DNA from 3 places in the Planctobacterium sp. AWH2_060 genome. Region 1 is predicted to be linked to each of the others. Evidence: predicted binding sites of a transcription regulator. Region 1 holds the regulator's gene; each other region holds the start of a gene.
What was found. The regulator FliA, encoded in region 1, starts transcription of late flagellar genes. The targets are predictions, from matches to a motif close to CTAAAGNTNNNNNNNNNNNNGCCGATA.
Positions count from the first base shown of each region.

Region 2: the regulator FliA is predicted to act here: its motif matches at 3,548-3,574, upstream of pomA (flagellar motor protein PomA).
Region 3: the regulator FliA is predicted to act here: its motif matches at 5,522-5,548, upstream of ACXAD8_RS04165 (VC2046/SO_2500 family protein).

Region 1 covers NZ_JBSWTG010000001.1:2,340,040-2,347,466, reverse strand. Annotated here, with positions in the region: gene flhA (flagellar biosynthesis protein FlhA) at 1-1,199, shown strand, start outside; gene flhF (flagellar biosynthesis protein FlhF) at 1,227-2,615, shown strand; gene ACXAD8_RS09955 (MinD/ParA family protein) at 2,612-3,478, shown strand; gene ACXAD8_RS09950 (RNA polymerase sigma factor FliA) at 3,475-4,200, shown strand; gene cheY (chemotaxis response regulator CheY) at 4,244-4,627, shown strand; gene ACXAD8_RS09940 (protein phosphatase CheZ) at 4,661-5,419, shown strand; gene ACXAD8_RS09935 (chemotaxis protein CheA) at 5,434-7,427, shown strand, end outside.
Region 2 covers NZ_JBSWTG010000001.1:2,079,124-2,086,550, reverse strand. Annotated here, with positions in the region: gene ACXAD8_RS08945 (phosphatidylglycerophosphatase A family protein) at 1-375, shown strand, start outside; gene dxs (1-deoxy-D-xylulose-5-phosphate synthase) at 392-2,266, opposite strand; gene ACXAD8_RS08935 (polyprenyl synthetase family protein) at 2,284-3,165, opposite strand; gene ACXAD8_RS08930 (exodeoxyribonuclease VII small subunit) at 3,172-3,423, opposite strand; gene pomA (flagellar motor protein PomA) at 3,679-4,443, shown strand; gene ACXAD8_RS08920 (flagellar motor protein MotB) at 4,457-5,398, shown strand; gene thiI (tRNA uracil 4-sulfurtransferase ThiI) at 5,492-6,946, shown strand; gene ACXAD8_RS08910 (ketopantoate reductase family protein) at 6,943-7,427, opposite strand, start outside.
Region 3 covers NZ_JBSWTG010000001.1:940,527-947,953, forward strand. Annotated here, with positions in the region: gene cobN (cobaltochelatase subunit CobN) at 1-1,722, opposite strand, end outside; gene ACXAD8_RS04150 (DUF2149 domain-containing protein) at 1,719-2,051, opposite strand; gene ACXAD8_RS04155 (MotA/TolQ/ExbB proton channel family protein) at 2,051-2,422, opposite strand; gene ACXAD8_RS04160 (TonB-dependent hemoglobin/transferrin/lactoferrin family receptor) at 2,744-4,918, shown strand; gene ACXAD8_RS04165 (VC2046/SO_2500 family protein) at 4,988-5,485, opposite strand; tRNA gene ACXAD8_RS04170 (tRNA-Tyr) at 5,616-5,700, shown strand; gene ACXAD8_RS04175 (response regulator) at 5,938-7,427, shown strand, end outside.

The DNA.
Region 1 (7,427 bases):
TGGGTATTGTTCCTGGCATGCCGCATCTGGCGTTTTTAGGTTTCAGTGCCATCATTGGCGGTTATGCTTTCTATCAGCAATATCGCGCTAAAAAGGAAGCAGAAAAACCAGCGGTGGTTGAGAAGAAGAAAGACTCAGCTCCGCAGCCAGCAGAAATTAAAGAATTAGGTTGGGATGATGTACAGCAGGTGGACACCATTGGCCTTGAAGTGGGCTATCGCTTAATCCCACTGGTGGATAAAACTCAGGGAGGTGAACTGTTAACACGTATCAAAGGCGTGCGTAAGAAGCTATCCCAGGAGTTGGGCTTCTTAATCCCACCGGTACATATTCGCGATAACCTGGATTTGACGCCCAACAACTACACCATTTCCATGATGGGGGTAAATGTGGGCGAAGCCGATATTCATCACGATGAAGAGCTGGCTATAAATCCTGGGCAGGTTTTTGGCAAGTTAAACGGCACACCCACTAAAGATCCCGCATTCGGATTGGATGCCTTATGGATCAAACCTTCTCAGCGTGAACATGCACAAACTCTTGGATATACCGTGGTGGATGCAGCGACCGTAGTGGCCACCCATCTGAGCCAATTACTGACTAATAATGCCTATCAGTTGTTGGGCTACGAAGAAGTGCAGCAGCTGCTAGATATGTTGGCTAAATCTAATCCCAAACTGGTGGAAGGCCTGGTTCCAGATATCTTACCGTTAAGCACAGTAGTTAAGGTGTTGCAAACACTGCTGTATGAAGGTGTACCAATTCGCGATATGCGCACCATTATTCAGACCCTTTCAGAATATGGCATCAAGAGTCAAGATCCCGACGTTCTGGTTTCAGCGGTTCGTATTGCATTGAAGCGATTGATTGTTCAGGAAATTAATGGCGGCGCGAAAGAAATGCCGGTTATTACACTTTCTCCAGAGTTGGAGCAGATGTTACATCAATCATTGCAGGCGGGTGGACAAGATGGAGCCGGTATAGAACCTGGCCTGGCAGAGAATTTACAAAATTCTCTGAACCAGGCTGCACAACAACAAGAGATGGCGGGTGAGCCTGCAGTGTTGCTGACGTCTGGTATGCTGAGACCGGTTCTGTCAAGATTCCTCAAACATGTGGTACAAGGTTTGCATGTGGTGTCTTATCAAGAAGTTCCGGACGACAAACAAATAAAAATTGTCAGTGCGATTGGACAATAACAAGGCACCAACACCTGAGGTGATGAAATGAAAATTAGACGATTCTTTGCGAAAACAATGCACGAAGCCTTAAACGAGGTTAAAGCGGAACTGGGCGGTGATGCGGTGATCATGTCCAACAAAAAAGTCGCTGACGGTGTAGAAATTGTAGCCGCTTATGATAATGAGCCTGTTAAACGGGCTGCTCCTAAGCCAGCAGAATCGCAACAAGCTCCAACATTAGCAAAGCCGACTGGAAATGGGACGCCGACGCTTAGTGAGATTATCGGTGACTCAGGCGCTGACAGTTTAAAAGAACTGTTAGAAAAGCAGGGCGTCCCCAGTTTCAGCAAGGAGCCGGAACCTGGAACCTATTCAAAAGCGAAACCACAGCCAACTGCTGAGACAGCTCGTCCAGTGGTGGCTAGTGCCTCCGTCTCCGAACCCGTGCGTCAGAGTCAGGCAAAGCCGTCTGATAGTGGAGCTCCCGCAGTCAGCCTGCAAACGGGTGACAAAGCGATTCAGTCAATCCAGGAAGAGCTTAGATCGCTGCGCAACGTCTTACAGTTCCAGGTTGGTGGGTTGTTAAAGCAGGAACAACGCAGAGGACACCCATTACAATCCTATTTGGTTGATCGCCTGGAAGCTATGGGGATCAGTTCGGAATTGGCAGAAGATGTGGTTTCTTACGCGCCGGAAAGTGCCAATGAGCGAGAAGCCTGGTTATTCATTCTTAAACTTTTGGCTAATAGACTTAAGACAACCCGTAACGATATTTTGACGCAAAGTGGTGTAATGGCGTTTCTTGGTCCCACCGGAACCGGAAAGACAACCACTATTGCGAAGCTAGCTGCGCAATACGCTAAACGCTATGGCGCAGATCAGGTGGCATTGGTGACCATCGACAGTTATAGAATCGCGGCCTATGAGCAGTTGGCAACCTACGGTAAAATTATTGGCTGCACGGTTAAAAAAGCAGCAAACGCACAAGAGTTATCCGACGTTTTATATCAATTTAGGAATAAAAGGTTAGTATTGATAGACACCGCAGGCTTCGGTCAGCGAGATACAAGATTAATCAAGCAGTTAGATACTTTAAATGAAGCATCTTGTGCTAATATCAAAATGTACATGGTGTTACAGGCAAATACGCAAAGACATGTCATGGAACATACATTACGTATTTATAACAAATTGCCGGTACAAGGTTGTATCTTTACCAAAATTGATGAATGCTTCTCATTAGGTGAGGCAATCAGTGTCGCAATTCAGGAAAGATTACCAGTGGCCTATTTGACTGATGGACAAAAGGTGCCAGAAGATATAAAAATAGCGGATGCAAAATATATTATTTCATTGGCAGCAAAGCTTTATAAAAAATATGAATTGCCGCATACTTCAAAACAAAGAACAGTACATTCAGCAGTAGCAGTATGATTGAGGACCAGGCGAGTAGTTTAAGAAAAATGAGCCAAAATAATTTAACAAAAGTCATCGCAATCACCGGCGGTAAAGGTGGTGTAGGGAAAACCAATGTGACCCTCAACACCGCTATTGCAATGGCAAAGCTGGGTAAAAAAGTACTGGTTCTTGACGCTGACCTGGGACTGGCTAATGTTGATGTTATGCTGGGCTTACGGGTTGGTAAAAATATCTCTCACGTTTTGTCTGGTGAGTGTTCTCTGGAAGATATTCTGATTGAAGGGCCTCTTGGTATCTTAATCGCGCCTGCCACATCCGGTACTCAAAACATGGCCGAGTTGTCACCTACCGAGCACGCAGGACTTATCAGAGCATTTAGCGAGTTAAAAATTCCGATTGATGTTTTGCTGGTAGATACGGCTGCGGGCATTTCCGATATGGTGCTAAGTTTCTGCCGGGCATCGCAAGATATTATGCTGGTGGTGTGTAACGAACCAACATCACTGACCGACGCCTATGCACTGATGAAGATCCTGAATCGCGATCACGGTGTATTTAAATTTAAGGTTGTGGCCAATATGGTCAGAAACGCCAGAGAAGGGCAGGAACTTTATGCCAAACTCTCCAAAGTAACTAATCGCTTTCTTGATGTTGCCCTGGAACTGGTGGCAACTGTGCCCTATGATGAAAATATACGCAAGGCTGTGCGTAAGCAAAAAGCTATTGTTGATGTATTCCCAGGTTCACCGGCTGCCTTAGCCATATCTCATCTGGCGAAGCAGGCGCTTTCATGGCCGATTCCGGCGCAACCCGGTGGTCATCTCGAGTTTTTCATTGAACAACTAGTTAAACGGCAGGCAGCGAGTAATCAGGCGTGAACAGTAAAGCAAACGCTTACAAACAACATGACGATAAAAGGTTGCTTGTGGAAAAGCACGCACCTCTGGTCAAGCGTATTGCTCACCACCTTATGGCGCGGTTACCCGCCAGTGTATTAGTTGAAGATTTGATTCAGGCTGGCATGATTGGCCTGTTAGAGGCATCACGAAATTTTGATGGTACCAAAGGTGCCAGTTTTGAGACCTTTGCAGGTATCAGGATCCGAGGGGCAATGCTGGATGAGATCCGCAAGGGTGACTGGACCCCCAGATCGGTGCACAAGAATGGCCGGGCGATAGCCGAAGCCATTAACGAAGTTGAAAGAGAAATCGGCGGTGATGCCAAAGACGTGGATGTCGCCGAAAAAATGCAGGTATCCCTTGCTGAATATCACCAAATGCTCTCAGAGGTCAATGCCGGTAAAATAATCGGTATAGAAGATTTAGGAGTGACAGAAGACGTTCTGACAACGGATAAAAATAAGGGCGAAAATACCCCTTTTGATGATCTTATGGAAGGTTCATTTCAAAAGGCTTTGGCAAATGCAATTACAACTTTGCCAGAACGTGAGGCAATTGTTTTGTCTCTGTACTATGATGAAGAACTGAATTTAAGAGAAATTGGTGAAGTACTGGATGTAAGTGAATCCAGGGTGAGCCAAATCCATAGTCAGGCTATGCTTAGATTGAAGTCCAGAATGCAGGCATGGCAAGCTGGATAGCGTATAATAATAAAACTTGATTGAATCCTCACTGGAGGCGGTTTTGGATAAAAACATGAAAATTCTCGTTGTTGATGACTTTTCTACAATGAGACGAATCATCAAAAACTTGTTGAAAGATCTCGGCTTTACCAATGTCCAGGAAGCTGATGATGGCAGCACTGCATTGCCGATGTTGCAACAAGGTGATTTTGATTTTGTAGTTACTGACTGGAATATGCCCGGCATGCAAGGTATCGATTTGTTGAGAGCAATTCGTGCCGATGACAAGCTGAAGCACACGCCGGTATTGATGGTAACTGCCGAAGCTAAAAAAGAACAAATCGTTGCTGCTGCCCAGGCAGGCGTAAATGGCTATGTTGTTAAGCCCTTTACTGCCGCTACGCTAAAAGAGAAGCTCGACAAAATTTTTGAGCGTCTTGGTTAGTTCAGGACAGTCCTGAGATAAAACGGAGCTGAAATGACTAATGAGAAAAGCTCTCCCATTTCGCTTGAAGATGCTAAGCAGTTAGTCGCATTTTTAGAGCAAGGGGATGATGAGGCCGCCAGGGCCTTACTTGAAGCCAGCAAAATCCAGGATTCAATGGAGTTATTTGCTGAGGTGGGTAAATTGACCCGCCAACTCCACGATTCTTTGAATACCTTTAACATTGATTCCCGAATCGTTGATCTCGCAAACGAAGACATCCCGGATGCTCAAACTCGTTTGAACTATGTAATCGAAACTACCGAGCAGGCTGCAAACCGAACGATGGATGCAGTTGAAAGTAGTATGCCGATCGCTGAGAAGATCAATTCGAGTATCAGCCACATTTTACCTGAGTGGAAAAAACTTATGACCCGCCAGTTAGAACTCGGTGAATTTAAGTCCCTTTGCCACGAACTTGACGGTTTTTTAGAACAAGCTAGTAAAGATTCTTCGCAATTGAACGATTTATTAACTGAGGTTCTGATGGCGCAGGGATATCAGGACTTAACCGGGCAGGTTATTCGTCGCGTGATTCAACTGGTTAAAGAAGTTGAAGATAGTCTCGTAAACATGCTCACAGTATTTGGTGAACCTGAAACCGAGCTTAAAAAGGTAGTCGGCAAAGTGGATAAATCGAAGAAGGCAGATGCGAGTGAAGCAGAGGGCCCGATTATTGACGCTGCGGAGAGAGATGATGTCGTTCAGGGACAAGACGATGTAGATGATCTGCTTTCGAGCCTGGGTTTTTAACGTGGAGTTGATGCATGTCGTTTGATGTTGACGAGGATATACTTCAGGACTTCCTGGTGGAAGCCGGGGAAATTCTGGAACAATTACAAGAGCAACTCGTCGATCTGGAAAACAATCCTGAAGATGCTGATTTGCTCAATGCAATATTCAGAGGCTATCACACCGTAAAAGGCGGTGCTGGCTTTCTGTCGCTAACCGAACTGGTGGATATCTGCCACGGTGCGGAAAACGTGTTTGATACCATGCGTAATGGTCAAAGACGGCTGACGCCCGAATTGATGGATGTCATTCTTCAGGCGACAGACGTCGTTGTGGAAATGTTCGAGCATGTTAAAGCCCGTGAACCTCTGCAGGCGGCAGATCAAACATTACTCGACACCCTGCATCGATTGAGCCAGCCGGAGAGCGCTGATGAAGCAGCGGCTCCAATTCCAGCTGCAGAGCCCGAATCCGCAACTGCCGAAGAGGCGGTTGATGACGATGATGAATTTTTTGATTTTGATGCGGACAGTGTCACATCAGATGACGATGGTGGTATCGATGAAATCAGCGAAGATGAATTCGAGCAACTACTAGACGAATTACATGGTTCAGGCGGAGCGCCAGGTAAGAAAGAAACGGCTGCGCCAGCCGCTGCTGCTCCCGCGCCTGCTGCTAGCAGCTCAGGTGGTGATGAAGACATTACCGATGAAGAGTTTGAGGCGCTGCTTGACCAATTACACGGCAAAGGCAAATTTGTTGGAGAGGGAGAATCTGCAAGTGCTGAGCCTGCCAGTGCTCCTGCCCCGGCTAAAGCACCAGCTCCCGCACCTGCTGCTACCAGTTCAGGTGATGACGACGATATTACCGACGAAGAGTTTGAAGCGTTGCTTGATCAGCTACACGGCTCTGGAAAAGGCCCGGGCGTAGAGCAAGCAGAAACGAAACCAGCGGCACCAGCCTCAGCGCCTAAGGCTGCTCCCGCACCAGCCCCCAAAGCGGCGCCAGCACCAGCTCCTAAAGCCGCACCTGCGCCAGCTCCTGTAGCCGCCGCGCCTAAGGCTGCGCCTGCGCCTGCGCCAGCTCCAGCCAAAGCTGAAGCCGCGCCGAAAAAGGACGACAAGAAAGCCGCTGCTGCAGCGCCCCCTGCTGAAACAACCGTACGGGTTGATACCAAGCGTCTTGATCAAATCATGAACATGGTGGGCGAGTTAGTGTTGGTGCGCAACCGCCTTCTTAGCCTCGGCATCAATCTCAATGATGAAAATATGTCGAAGGCTATTGCAAACCTTGATGTGGTAACCGGCGATCTGCAAGGTGCGGTAATGAAAACCCGCATGCAGCCCATTAAGAAAGTATTTGGCCGTTTCCCCAGAGTTGTACGTGACCTGGCCCGAAGCCTGAAAAAAGATATCGCGCTGGAACTTAAAGGTGAGGAAACCGACTTAGATAAAAACCTGGTTGAAGCTCTGGCGGATCCTTTGGTCCACCTGGTCAGAAACTCAGTTGATCACGGTATTGAAATGCCTGATGATCGTGTCGCCGCCGGTAAACCTGCCCGAGGCACTGTTACTCTGGCAGCCTCTCAGGAAGGTGACCACATTTTGCTTACCATTGACGATGATGGTAAGGGAATGGATCCGGAAAAATTGAAAGAGATTGCGATACGTCGCGGTGTACTTGATGCCGATGCTGCGGCAAGAATGTCAGATGTTGAAGCCTTTAATTTGATTTTTGCGCCCGGCTTTTCCACCAAGACCGAGATATCTGATATCTCCGGGCGCGGCGTTGGCATGGACGTGGTTAAAACCAAAATTAATCAGCTGAATGGTTCGGTGAGTATTGATTCAGAGTTGGGTAAGGGTACCCGTCTTGAAATCAAAGTACCACTGACTCTGGCGATACTACCCACCTTGATGATTATTGTCGGGGAGCAGACGTTTGCTCTGCCTTTGTCCTCAGTAAACGAAATCATCAATATGGACCTGAGCAAAACCAATACGGTAGATGGACAATTAACCATGATTGT
Region 2 (7,427 bases), 260 kb from region 1:
GCTGCCATTCCCTTGGTGTTTCTGCTTCCTATGATGCCTCTGGTGGCGCAAATTGCATTTGTGCTGACTTTAACCTTGATCGGAATACATATCTGTGAGGTCGCTTCCAGGGACATGGGCGTGCACGATCATTCTGCCATTGTCTGGGACGAAGTCGCTGGCATGTTGCTCACTATGATTGCTGTGCCTTTGACCTTGAGCAATTTGCTGGTGGGCTTTGTGGTATTTCGGTTGTTCGATATTGTCAAACCATGGCCTATCAGTTACCTGGACAGGCAAGTGCATGGTGGATTGGGGATCATGTTAGATGATGTGATTGCCGGGATCTTTTCGCTGGCTACCATGCAGGCCCTGCTGTTTTACGGCCTGCTTTAATAGTTCTGGGCTGGCGCTAAATCGCCAGCTTATCTAAAATCGCCTGGGTTTTTGCAACAATTCCTTGCGCATCCAGTCCCAGTTCCTGATACATCTCTTGCTGAGTTCCCTGCATTATAAATTCATCCGGTAAACCAATATGCAGCACTTTAACCATTTCCGGTTGAGTATTGATAAATTCTGCCACAGCACTGCCTGCGCCGCCTGCAATCGCATTATCTTCCAGGGTTACTATCAACTTGTGCTCTTTCAGTACAGATTGAATGGCGGCTTCGTCAAGGGGTTTAACAAAGCGCATGTCTATCAGTGTTGCGTTTAGCGATTCTGCCGCGTTTTCAGCGTAAGGGAGCAGAGTGCCAAAATTTAATATGGCCACCTTTTCACCCTGGCGAAGTTGGCGAGATTTGCCTATTTCCAGCTGCGTCATGGACTGATTCACTGCCAGGCCTTTACCTGAACCTCTGGGATAGCGAACGGCGGCGGGTTGCTTAAGCAGGTGCCCGGTATAAAGCATGTCTCGACAATCCTGTTCATCGCCTGGCGTCATTATCACCATATTGGGGATGCAGCGCAGATAAGAAATATCAAATGCCCCCTGGTGTGTTGGGCCGTCCGCACCCACAATACCAGCGCGATCGATTGCGAAAAGCACAGGCAGATTTTGCAATGCAACATCGTGTATCAATTGATCATAAGCCCGTTGTAAAAAGGTGGAGTAAATCGCCACCACCGGGTTTAAGCCGTCAATTGCCAGACCGGCTGCCAAAGTTACCGCATGTTGTTCTGCAATGGCCACATCGAAATATTGTTGTGGATATTGCTGCGAAAACTGCACCAGCCCTGAGCCTTCCCGCATTGCCGGTGTAATCCCCATCAATTTGGGATCCTGAGCGGCCATATCGCATATCCAGTCACCAAAGATTTTGCTGAAAGTAGGCGCGCTACTACCTGATTTTGGCAAGGCATTTTCAGCTGGATTAAATTTAGGCACGGCGTGGAATTTAATAGGATCTTTCTCTGCTACCTCGTAGCCTTTACCTTTTTTGGTGACCACATGCAGTATTTGCGGGCCTTTCAGGTTGCGCATGTTGGCTAGCGTGTCAACCACGCCATTGACATCGTGACCATCAATCGGACCGATATAATTAAACCCCAGCTCTTCAAAGATAGTGCCTGGCACTACCATGCCTTTAATGTGCTCTTCAGCTCGGCTGGCAAACTCTTTGATTGGTGGAACGTTCGATAGTAGTTTTTTACCGCCATCGCGAATGGAGTTAAAGAAGCTCCCGGTCAATAATCGGGCAAGATGACTGTTAAGAGCACCCACATTTTCAGAGATAGACATTTCGTTATCATTGAGGATAACTAACATATCTTTGCTGATGTCCCCACCGTGATTCAGGGCTTCAAAAGCCATTCCCGCTGTCATAGCACCGTCGCCAATAACCGCGACAACTTTACGGCCTTTTTGTTCTTTTTCCGCGGCAATGGCCATGCCCAGAGCGGCGGAAATTGAGGTAGATGAGTGACCCACTGCAAAGGTGTCGAATTCACTCTCTGGTGGCCATGGAAACGGGTGCAAGCCACCTTTCTGGCGAATGCTGGTAATTCTGTCACGACGACCCGTTAAAATTTTATGTGGGTAAGCCTGATGGCCCACGTCCCAGAGCAACCGGTCAAAAGGAGTGTTGTAGGCGTAATGCAGCGCCACGGTAAGTTCAACCGTACCCAAGCCGGAAGCGAAATGGCCACTACTTTGACTGACACTGGCTAACAAATAGGCTCTTAATTCATCCGCCACCTGTTTAAGATCTTCTTTGGGTAAGAGTCTTAAATCTTCAGGGCTATGTATTTTGGCCAATAACGGGTAATGAGAAATGTCCAGGGTCATGTTAGGTAAAGAGTGCCTTAGTGGTTACGACTAAACAGATAATCGGTGAATGATAGCAAAGTTTCTGTGTTGTAAGGTAGTGTTAACAGGGCTTGATTCGCTTCATTGTGCAGTTGCTGCAAATATTGTTTTGCTCCCTGCATTCCCATGAGAGCGGGGTAGGTGCTTTTGTCGGCGTGTATATCCGAACCCTGGGGTTTACCCAGTTCTTCGGTGTTACCCTCAATATCTAAAATGTCATCCAGTACCTGGAATCCTAAACCTATGGCTCGACCAAATCGATTTAGCTGTTCAGCTTTATTCGCTGTTAAGCCGGCCAATATAGTAGGAAATTCAATGCTGGCGTTGATCAGCGCGCCGGTTTTCATGCGATGCATCAATTCCAGCTCATTTTGTTGAATTGATTTGCCTTCCTGAAACAAATCCACCGACTGACCACCACACATGCCGGCAAAACCCGAGGCGCTGCTTAATACTTTAACGGCGCTGATGGCTTCTTGTGCTGTCAGGCTCGGATCTTGACTGAGTAGCTCAAATGCCAGGGTTTGCAGTGCATCTCCCGCCAGGATAGCGATATCTTCACCGTAAACAATGTGGCAAGTGGGTTTACCGCGGCGCAAATCGTCGTCATCCATTGCGGGTAAATCATCGTGAATAAGCGAATAAGTATGTATACACTCCAGGGCGGCTGCGAAATGCACCACTTTATCCTGTGGGAGCTGCAACATATCAGCAGTGGCTAACGCTAAAAACGGCCGTACTCTTTTACCACCGGCAAATAAACTGTAGGCCATTGCCAATTTTAATTCGCCTGGTAAATTAGGGTAGTTGTCCAGTGCCTGATTTAGCAACCGGATAACATCTTCTGCATAGCGCGAGGCCGCCGCTTTCCATACCATAGTAATTTAGTTTTGTTCTGGCAGGTCATCGAATGGCTGCAGAGTCATATCGTCACCCGATTGAGAGAGTATTCTGACCCTCTGCTCCGCGGACTTTAACTTTTCTTCACAGTCTCTGACCAGTTTTATGCCCTTCTCGAAAGAACTCAAGGCTTCTTCAAGGGACAATTCGCCTTGCTCCATCGCATCGACAATCTTTTCCAGCGACTGCAAAGATTGTTCAAAATTGGTGTCAGTTTTACTGTTGTCGGTAGCCATTTCATTCACTCTGCCTGAATACGAAGGCGCAAGATACATAAGCAAAAACCGGGGGTCAATTAAAAATCTGACCCCCTTTCAAATGCGATAACTCTGGTGAAGTTAAAATAAATTGATTTTATTCCTCTGGAAAAATATCACTTTGCCGATAGAATGGTTGTTAAGTCAGCAACTTAAAGTATGAAGTAAAGTAATAAAATGCACCAAAGATTGGTGTTGTTGACTATCAGACAATAATTATTCGGGGAGGACAGTGTGGATCTGGCAACGCTAATAGGCATGATAGGCGCCATTGGTTTTGTGGTGATGTCCATGGTGATGAGTGGTGAAATGGGCATGTTTATTAATGTCCCTTCATTACTTATCGTTTTTGGCGGCACTATTTTTGTCGTACTGTCACAGGTAACACTGGGGCAATTTTTTGGTGCGGGAAAAATTGCGGCTAAGGCATTCATGTTTAAAATCGAAGCCCCGGATGAACTGATTCAGAAAATTGTGGAAATGGCCGACGCTGCCAGAAAGGGGGGATTTCTGGCGTTAGAAGAGGCCGAAATTGAAAACCCCTTTATGCAGAAAGGCGTAGATATGCTGGTGGACGGGCACGATATTGACGTGGTTCGCACTACATTGCACAAAGATATTACTCTGACCACAGAGCGACACGAATTTGGTGCCACTATTTTCAAAGGCATGGGCGATGTTGCGCCTGCCATGGGCATGATTGGAACCCTGATTGGTCTGGTAGCCATGTTGTCTAACATGGATGACCCTAAAGCGATTGGTCCGGCGATGGCCGTAGCCCTTTTAACCACACTCTACGGTGCGTTTTTCGCGAATGTTATTTGTTTGCCGGTTTCGGTTAAGCTGTCAAACAGAAAGGACGAAGAAAAGGTAAATCAAAGTCTGGTGTTAGATGGCATAATTGGTATCGCGGATGGTCAAAACCCCAGAGTAATAGAAGGTATATTAAAAAGTTATCTGGCTTCGACTAAACGCGGCGCGGCAACACCAGAAGATTAACTGAGTTTACCTGATGAGCGAAGAACTGGAAGAATGTCCCAAATGTCCCCCCGAAGGCTTACCGGCCTGGATGGGGACGTTTGCCGATCTGATGTCTCTGTTAATGTGCTTCTTCGTGCTGCTGTTAGCATTCTCCGAAATGGATGTATTGAAGTTTAAGCAGATTGCTGGCTCTATGAAATTTGCCTTTGGTGTGCAAAACAAAATCGAAGTTAAGGATATTCCCAAAGGCACCAGTGTTATTGCCATGGAATTCCGCCCCGGCAGACCTGACCCGACACCTATTGAAAATATTCAGCAGCAAACCATCGAAATGACCCAGCAAATGCTGGAGTTTCAGGCGGGCGATGAAGACTCCGCCGGTGGTCGTCAGAAACAGCGGGGACAGGAGCGAGGTGGTCAGGCGCAGCAAACAGCCACGGATTCATCCTCTTCTTCGCCTACACAACCTCAAAGTCAGGAACAGATTAACGAAAACATGAAAAAAGTTGCTGAAAAGCTTCAGCAGGAAATCGTTGATGGCTCTATTGAGATGGAATCTTTGGGACAGCAGATTGTGATCCGAATTCGAGAGCAAGGCTCTTTTTCAGCTGGCTCTGCGTTCTTACAACCACAATTTACCCCGGTTATTCAAAAAATTGGTGGTTTGCTGGTGGACATGCCCGGTGAAATTACGGTTTCAGGTCATAGTGACAGCCAACAAATTTCCAATGAGTTATACCGCTCCAACTGGGATTTATCCGCACAGCGTGCCGTCGCCGTAGCGGAAGTACTGCGGCTGGTTAATGGCTTTGACGAAGGACGCATGGAAGTTGTCGGCCGGGCCGACACCCAACCATTGGAAATGCCAGGCCAGGAAACCGACGATAATCGCAATCGCCGGGTTGAAATTGCAATTAACCAGGGTAAACCCAAATTCTCTGAGCCCATATCTGTTTCAGAAGAAGATTCTTAGGGCAATCAAAGGGTTTTGAGCGTTCATCCAATATAAGGTTTACTGGTGCCAGGATGAAGGTATAATCTGCGCTTTTTTCGAGCGGAGAGAGACGTGAGATTCCTGGTAAAGCTTCATCCTGAGATCACCATTAAAAGTAAAGATGTGCGCAAGCGCTTTATACGTTTACTGGAATCCAATATTCGTCTTATTCTCGGGCAAAATCACATCCCCTGCGCCATTCAAAATCAATGGGATAAAATCCTGGTTAATATTAAGTCTGACGCTGCTCGTTTCAATGAGCGAGCAGAATATCTGTTAGCCCGCATTCCCGGCATAGACCAGTGTTTAGTGGTTCAGGAATCCGAGTACACGGATATGGACGATATTTATCAGCAGGTAAAAGCCGTCTGGCAGCATCAACTAAAAGGCAAAAGCTTTGCGGTACGGGTTAAACGCAAAGGTGATCAATCATTCTCCTCAACAGAATTAGCAGCTTATGTGGGCGGTGGTATCAATCAGTTTTGTGAAACCGGTGGCGTTAAATTAAAACACCCGGATGTTACCATCAACCTTGAGGTTGACCGCAACAAGCTCATTCTGGTTGAGCGCAAGTTTAAAGGGCTAGGCGGTATGCCTCTGCCCAGTCAGGAAGATGTCTTGTCATTGATGTCTGGCGGCTTTGACTCAGGCGTAGCCAGTTATCAGATGATTCGACGCGGTGCCAAAACCCATTTTTGCTTTTTTAATCTGGGTGGCAGAGAACATGAAATTGGGGTACGGGAAGTCAGCCATTATTTATGGAAAAACTACAGCCCTTCTCACCGAGTTAAGTTTATCGCAGTCGACTTTGAACCCATAGTGGCGGATATTCTGCAAAATGTTGAAAATGGCTATATGGGCGTTGTGTTAAAGCGCATGATGCTCAGAGCTGCCAGTATCGTTGCAGACAATTTGCAAATTAACGGACTGGTAACGGGTGAATGTCTGGGGCAGGTATCCAGTCAAACCCTAAGCAATTTATACGTGATTGACCAGGCCACCAGTAAGTTAGTGGTCCGCCCGCTAATTTGCTCAGATAAAAGCGACATTATTGACGTGGCTCGTAAAATCGGCACCGAAGATTTTGCCAAGTCCATGCCAGAATACTGTGGTGTTATTTCAATAAAACCCAATGTCAGAGCGCCACTGGACAAGGTCCTGGAAGAAGAAGCTAAGTGTGATTTAAGTCTGATTGAACAGGTCGTCGGTGCGGCCAATGTTGAAGACATTAAAAACCTCGGGGAAAAAAGTGAACAGCAAATTGTCGCTGTAGAATCCAGCAATCAATTGTTACCCGGTGAAGTGCTGCTTGATATCCGGGCTCCTGCAGAGCGGGATCACAACCCACTGCAAATAGAGCACTGTAGCATCGAACATATTCCTTTTTATAAGTTGTCCTCAGACTACAGTGAACTGGATCAAAGCAAGACTTATTACCTCTACTGTGATCGCGGTGTCATGAGTAAGATGCAGGCTCTGGTGCTAAAAGAGCGCGGCTTCGAAAACGTTAAGGTCTATCGGCCTTAAGTTTTGACGCTTTCCAGCTGTCTAATCTGAGCAAACAGGGCCTGATGTTCCGGTAACATTAGGCCGTGATTCGCCGCAGTTTGTAACAGAAAACCATTGATAAAATCGATTTCAGTATGGCGCTTAAAATGAATATCCTGATGCATAGAGGAATAATTTGCGGCAGTTAATTCGATAACCTGAGCTATATTTTTCCGCAACGCGTTTTTGTTAAGTCTGATTTTTTCTGCCTGCGCAACACTAAAGAATTCATCCAATAGTGTGTCGATTTGAGCCTGATATTTTGCTTCCTTCAATGCCCCATTAGGGATCTGATAGATGGCGGTCAGCGGATTAATAATACAGTTTATTGCCAGCTTACCCCACAAAGGGATGCGGATATCTTTGTGCCATTCACATGGGGCGAGCAAAGTGTCGAATAATGCTTCTATCTGCAGTTTTAGCGCTATCTCTGGCGGGCGCAACCAACCAGCCTGACTAC
Region 3 (7,427 bases), 1.4 Mb from region 1:
AAATACCGGAATATTTCCAATTGCCAGATTTGGCGCATCATAAACAGACAAGCCGCGCTCTTTACCAGTTAACCATTCCTGTGAGCCATGGGTTCCTAAATGAATAACCGCATCAGCACCAAAGGTTTCTCTGGCATACAGATACAAGGCTAAATAACTATGGTTTATCGGGGTTTTTGTACTGTGGTACAAAGATGCGTGTTCTTTGGCATCTTCTCCCCTTACCCCCTGCGGCAAGACAACGAGGTTGCCTAGATCCATGCGTGGGATCACGAAAGCTAATTCACCCTCGTTTTCCCGAAGCATGCTACTATCCTCGGGTTGTCCCCAACGTTCAATTATGGGTTGGGTTATAGTTTCAGGTAACGCGTTAAACCAGGCCAAATAAGTTTGCAGTGGCATCCAATCTGCCAAACCTTTTTCAATCAACGCAGCACTATCTTCCTTTCTGTAATAAGGTCTCAGTATTTGACCTGCATTGTCGATAATCTCCTGTTTTGTTTGTACGTTGACGTCATAACCTTGTAATTGCATTTGATTTGCAATGTTGACAATAGACGTTGGTACATCCAGGAAGGCTGCTCCTATGTTTTTTTCACCCGGAGGATAGTTCCAGATAAAAGTTGCTACTTTTTTTTCCTGATTTTTAATATGTGGTAGACGTGCATGGTTGAAAGCTCTCTCGACTAATGCATTTAATTGTGGCTCCATTACCCGCTTAATGCCCTTGTCATTGGCGGCAATGATAGTCGGATCCATACTTCCTGTATCCTCTGGCATCACCAGAAAAAAAGGCGTCAGCGATGGCGAAATTCCCGCAACATCTTGCTCAAAATCAGCTTCACTACCTTCAGTATAATTAAGAGCATGCATTACTGGCACACCAATTTTTTCAAACTCAGCTCGACGTTTATCCACGTAATGTAAAGCTCGATAATTTATCAACAAGTCGACCCGGGTATTTTGTTCATCATCCATCAGTAATTCGGGATAGGACAATGACTCATCATTTCCCTCAAAGAAAAAACCAAATGCTTTTGCGCCTTTTTGTTCCAGTTTTTCAATTACAGCATCGACAATTTGCTGTTGTTCATAGTCCACAACAGAGCGGTGTATTGCCATGGCAATAACAGGTTGGTTGGGACTACTGTTTAACCAACTAAAAAAAGCGCTTTCATCGCTAGTAACCTGTCCAGCAAAAGCTGGATGGTAAAGACCAACATCAGGAACGACTATGGGATCGCGATAAATAACCTCACTGAGTTCAAAAATCTCATTACTCAGATAAAACATTAAATTTTGATAATTAGTACGACCCGCATTTCCAAAGTAGCTGCCAATGGTTGCTCTTTGCTCTGTGCTAAGCCCCTGATTCATCTCCTTGTTTTGCAAATCTCCAAGAGAGATCACCGGTACATCCGGAAATTGTTTTAAATACGGTGCCAAATCGGCAAACATAAATTTAGACAAGGCCGGATTAATACCGTCCAGCAGGATCAAATCTGCGTTTGCCCAATCCTGTTGTTTTTCCTCTTCAGTTTTATCTTTGTCGTTGTAACGGGTCAACGAAAAGGGCTGGTCTGCAGCCAATTCTTCTAATAATGTACCTTTTGCAGCGGATGTATGACTGGACATCATTAACAAGACTTGTGGTTTTTGCTCTTTTGCAGATACCAACAGATTGACGCTGAAAATCAAAACAAGCATTAATGTACGTTTCACTTTTGTACTCCTTTGCTGTCATCACCTTCAGGAACATATACAAAACTACCGTCGGCCATTTTGTAAGCTGTACCAGCTCTGACACCTTCACCAGAACCAACCTCTCCGGTAGATTCATACTGGGTTATCTCTTTGCCTTTTTTTACAATGACTTCCATATTGGGTTTGCCGGCATTTTTCACCACAGTTACATCGTCACTGGTAAACACATTGAGTGGGTTTTGCGCAATCGAAATCAGTAATGCTGCAATGACAACTAAAAACACATCCACTAAATTAACAGCACTGACAATGGGATTTAGCTCTTCATCTTCGTCTAAAAAACGCATCAGGCAATTCCCTTAAATTTTCGAATATTAATAAGTTCAACGGCACACCAACGTTTCTTCACTGATGCAGGCCAAAAGGTCAGAGTTGCAATTACTAACCCCCATATCACCGCCGCAAACGCGATTATCAGGTTTTCGCTGATCCCTTGAATATTGCCATCGGCTAGTGATTTTAATGCTGGTCCCATGGGTATCATTGTTGCTATCAACCCCAGCATTGGGGCCACTCGGGTTACCACTCGCAAAGCCTCCAGCTTTTTCAATGCAAAGACTTCCAACTCATCTTCCGAAGCTGATGGATTTTTAACGAAATAATTATGCACTGGATAACCCGCGAGCCATGCAGGTTTATTGCCCTCTAGTTGGCGCACGTAATTAATCCGATTTCTACGTCTTATTAAGAATTGCGATAGAAACCGCCCTGAAGCGAATAATGCGTAGCCAAACAAAAATACGATTGTGAGAATGACTGGAGTTAACAGAATCTCGGATACATCGGCCATCAAGGCCTCGATAAATTGGATAGTCACAGTTATATCAACCTGGTTTTGAATTGCGGCGAAATTTATCAAATAACGACAAACCTTTCAATGCTAATAGAAATGATTCGCATTTTTATTATTGAATTAACAAATGAGAATCCTTATCATTCTCATGATTTTTCTTAGCGCATAATTAATTTAGGAATAATAATGTACAAGTTTTCCCCGCTTTGTCTGGCATTTGCCACAGTCTTTACTTCTGCTTCTGTTGCAATATCTGCAGCTGAACAAACTAACGACATTGCAGAAGATTTAGAGGTGATGATTGTCACCAGTAAAATTGTAAAACCATTAAAGGACGTTAGCGGCAGTGTTTCTGTTATCAATGCTGACGATATTGAACATCAGGCTATTACTGATATGAGTCAATTGTTTAAATATGACCCGAGCATTCAGGTTACCGGGTCTACTGGAGGCGCTCAGAACATCGTTGTCAGAGGTATGGGTAGTGACAGGATACTCATCATTAAAGACGGCATGCGAGTCAACGAAGGCTATGGTGCTAATGGGGCGAACGACATCGTTGGTCGTGGTTTTATTGATGTGGGTATTGTTAAACAGGTGGAAGTTGCAAAAGGGGCAGCTTCCTCCCTATATGGCTCAGATGCATTAGGCGGGATTGCCGTTTTTGTCACCAAAGATGCATCTGATTATTTGGCTGATGGCGAGTCATTTGCCGGAAAAATAAAAGCCGCATACACGGATTCTGGTGAACAGGCCAACGTATCAGGTACCCTGGCATTTAAAACGGGTAACTTTGAACACTTGATTACACTTACTGAAAGGCAAGGCCATGAAGTACAGAACTTCCAGGAAACACGCCCTGACTTAGATATTGAATCCACTGGTGCTATGTATAAAGCCAAATATAATCTTAGTGATAAATCCAGCGTGAATCTAATGGCTGACTGGTGGCAACAAGATACAGAAGGAAAGCTGGCAAATGCACTACTAGGCCCTTTCCGCACTCTTGCAGATTACGGTTATCAAATTGTTGATGAATACAGCACCAGTGATAAAGAAAACACCTCAGTTAAATTGAGCTTTCACAGCGAGAACAACACATCATTTTATGATGTATTGAATGTCGCCGTTTATGTCAATGACACGCAACAAACTGATGTTGAATACGGCTATCTAGACATCAATGCCCCCATGTTTGGCACAGTAGAAAAACGAGACATGTCGGAAACCGGGGTATTTGAGCAAAAGACAGTAGGATTTATTTCTAATGCGTCGCTAAAATTAAACCAGCAACACACTCTTGGTTATGGTTTAGATATTGAACACTCAGAGGCCAGTCGCACTTCAGAGAAGCTTTATTCTGTAGAAGGAACTCCAAAGCCCGGTTATCCGCTGCTCGATGATAAATTCCCCACGACTGATGTTAAACGCATGGGATTGTTTATAAATGACGAATTAACGCTAAGCGAAAAAACAACGATGACCTTGGGTGCTCGTTATGACCGCTATGACATGGACGCAAATGGTGCAATAAAAGCGGATGGAGAAGCTTATCGTGACTTTGATGACTCCAATCTTTCGTTAAATGCTGGCTTGTTATATCGAATCAATGAAAGGTTAAACGCGTTTGTACAATATGGCGAAGGCTTTAAAGTCCCTTCATATGATCTGGCTTATATAGATCACGACAACTCCTTATACGGTTACAAGCTTTTACCCAGTGAAGATTTATCTCCTGAAGAAAGTCGGACCTTCGAGATTGGCGTTAAGGGTCATATTGGTAACCTTGCAATGACGTTTGCGATGTTCCGCAATGAGTTTGATAACTTTTTGGCCACCCAGTTAATCGGAACAGAGCCTGCTTTGGACCCATATACAGGTGCAGAAACACAAATATTGCTATTTCAATATCAAAACATCGACGCAGTAACCATAGATGGCGCTGAACTAGGACTAACCTATTACTTCGATGATTCTGTATCTTTGTTTGCTAATGCTGCATATCAAGATGGAAAAGATGATACCACTGGTGAATATATCTCGAGTATCAGCCCAATTTCTGGCACCGCGGGAATTAATATTTCTGGTGATAATTGGTCTTCAGACTTTATCCTAAACTGGGCAAGAGCGATGAACAAAGTTAATGAAGGCGATGCTGCTACCGGCGGATATGCCGTTTTTGACTGGATACTCGACTATTCATTCAATGATGCTGTAAAAGCCAGTGTTGTGGTCAACAACATTTTGGACAAAGAGTACATTCGTTATAACAATATTGCTGGTCACGCAGTTGATGCAGATTTAGATTACTTTACTGCACAAGGGCGCAACATGCGTGTCAACGTAAGTTACAGTTTCTGATAATCCCCCCAAGATAAACTCACCGCCAGATTTTTTCTGGCGGATTTCTTCTATCGTTAAGCATTTGGCTTAATCCAGGCCTTTTTCTCTGACTTCTTTAACCGTGTCATAGAGCAGCGTTTCATCCACCTGAATATTTTCCCCCTGTAGGCCCTTTATTTTCATTTGAGTAAAGAGATCACAATTTGACGTAACATTATCGGGAATACGTTTAACATCATTGTACAGTGACAAAGGCGTAGGATGCATATAAGCGAGCAGTTTGGCGGATGGCAGATCATTGCGCTGGACCGCTGTGGCAAATTGCTGTTGCCGGATATAATGTTGTTGTTCGGTTTTTAATGGTACTTGCGGATAAAAATTGAATTTCTCAATCGGTATCAGGCCAAGGGGTTTATCTTCTGTTTCCCCTTCCAGCTTTAAGCGTTGCGTTAAATCCTGCTGCATCATAGACAACAGCAACGCAAACTCACTCTGTGAGCCATGACGTAACGCTTTACCCAGCCCGGCTTTAAACTCCGTCTGGCGGATTTCCGGATTTACTGTTGTTTTCTGATTAGTATCCATAGTGCCTGATTAGCAACTGCTATTTGCTACCTCACTTATCGGCAAATTGTAGATATTTCTTTAAAAACAAAACTATTTATGACGAACAGTTTACAGCAGGAATTTTTCTGCTAATATACGCCGCTCTTTTGGAGGGGTTCCCGAGTGGCCAAAGGGATCAGACTGTAAATCTGACGGCTCTGCCTTCGCTGGTTCGAATCCAGCCCCCTCCACCACTTTTCCTGTAGGTCGGAATTCATTCCGACGACAATCCTGATTTCAACCTCCGTTGTCCGGCTGACCGGTTTGTCGACGACAATCCTGAATTCAACCACGGCTGTCTGACTAAAGTCGAACCTACCGATGTTCGATAATTGCCCGAAAAAACAACGACATTGGTGGTTTTTCTTGCTTTTGAAGCGGTTCTCATTCATTTTTAATGGCTACATTCTGAATAAACATCTTTGTATGTAATGCCCAAAATTAATTTGACCGACAAAAGAGTGCTTATCGTTGACGATCAACGACCTTTTTTGCTCATGTTAAAAGGTATTATCTCTAAGTTAGGAGTCCGCTCTCTGCGCATTGTTCAAAGTGCAGAAGGTGCGGTAGCTGATTGTAAAAAAGAAAAGTTTGATGTGGTTATTGCTGATCTTCACCTGGGCAGTAACAAAAAGAACGGTTATCAATTAATTGAACAACTGCGAGTTCAAAAGCTTGCCCGAGCCGACACTGTTTACATGATGGTCAGCGGAGACAGCCATCGCCCTATTGTATTGGGCAGTATTGAACGCAACCCGGATGATTACATCATTAAGCCTTTTTCACAGGCGCAATTAATCAACCGCCTGTCTAAAGCCTTCGAAAAAAAGCAAGCCTTAAAGAAAGTTCACATTGAAATTTATAAACAGAATTGGGATAGCGCTATTATTGCCTGCAAAACCTTACTGGAAAGCGCCACTAAATATCGCCAAAGTATCATCCTGTTGCTAACCGAGCTATTTTGGCGTACTGAAGATTACGAAGCCGCACATGATTTAATTGCAGAGGTACTGGAGCAAAAAAACTTGCCATGGGCACAAGTAGCTATGGCCAAAACCAAATTATTAATGGGCGAATATGATGAAAGCATTAAACTTGCCCGGCAAATCGTTTCAGCCCGTTTATTGGCCTTGGAAGGTCACGACATTTTAGCGCAAAGTTATATGGCGCTGGAGAGATACACTGATGCAATGGCGCAAATTCGGCTGGCATTAGACATGTCGCCTTATTCAATTAAACGCCAATATATGGGCGCAGCAATAGGCCGCATTAATCAGGACTTTGAGTTTGCCAAGCAATGCTGCAAAGAACTGTTTGAGCAAAGTAAACGTTCTGTACACCGAGACCTGGCCCACATGTGCAACTTTGTGCGGTCTATAATCGATATTGCAGAAAACTCGGAAGACAAAGGCAAAAAGAACAAGTATCAACAAGAAGCCATGTTAACCTTGCAGCGCTTACGCACCGATGAACTGGTTATCCGCTCGGGCGATGAATTCAGTTATGACGCCTTCGCCAACCTGATGACAGGGCGTATTAACTCACTGGATGGTAAATCCCTGGAGGCCAAAAACAATCTCACGGCTGCACAAAAAGAAATAGAAGATAAATTTGAACAGATGCCAATGGTGCTGGCACCAGACACTATTAGTTTAATGGTGAAAGTCGGTGAATTTGACGAAGCTCAATCACTAACCAATGAGCTCAGAGACAGCGACTATAAGCTGGATGATAACATCGAGTATATGTTGGAACAGGTTGGTAAAGAAATTGAATCTCAAAGTGGTAAATTTGAACACTATAATCAAAAAGGCTTGGATTGCTTTAATGGTGGTAAATACCAGGCAGCATTCGAAGCCTTTGGTCACGCGTTAAAATATTCGCAAGTTAACGCCGATGTTGCGCTGAATTTGCTCAACTG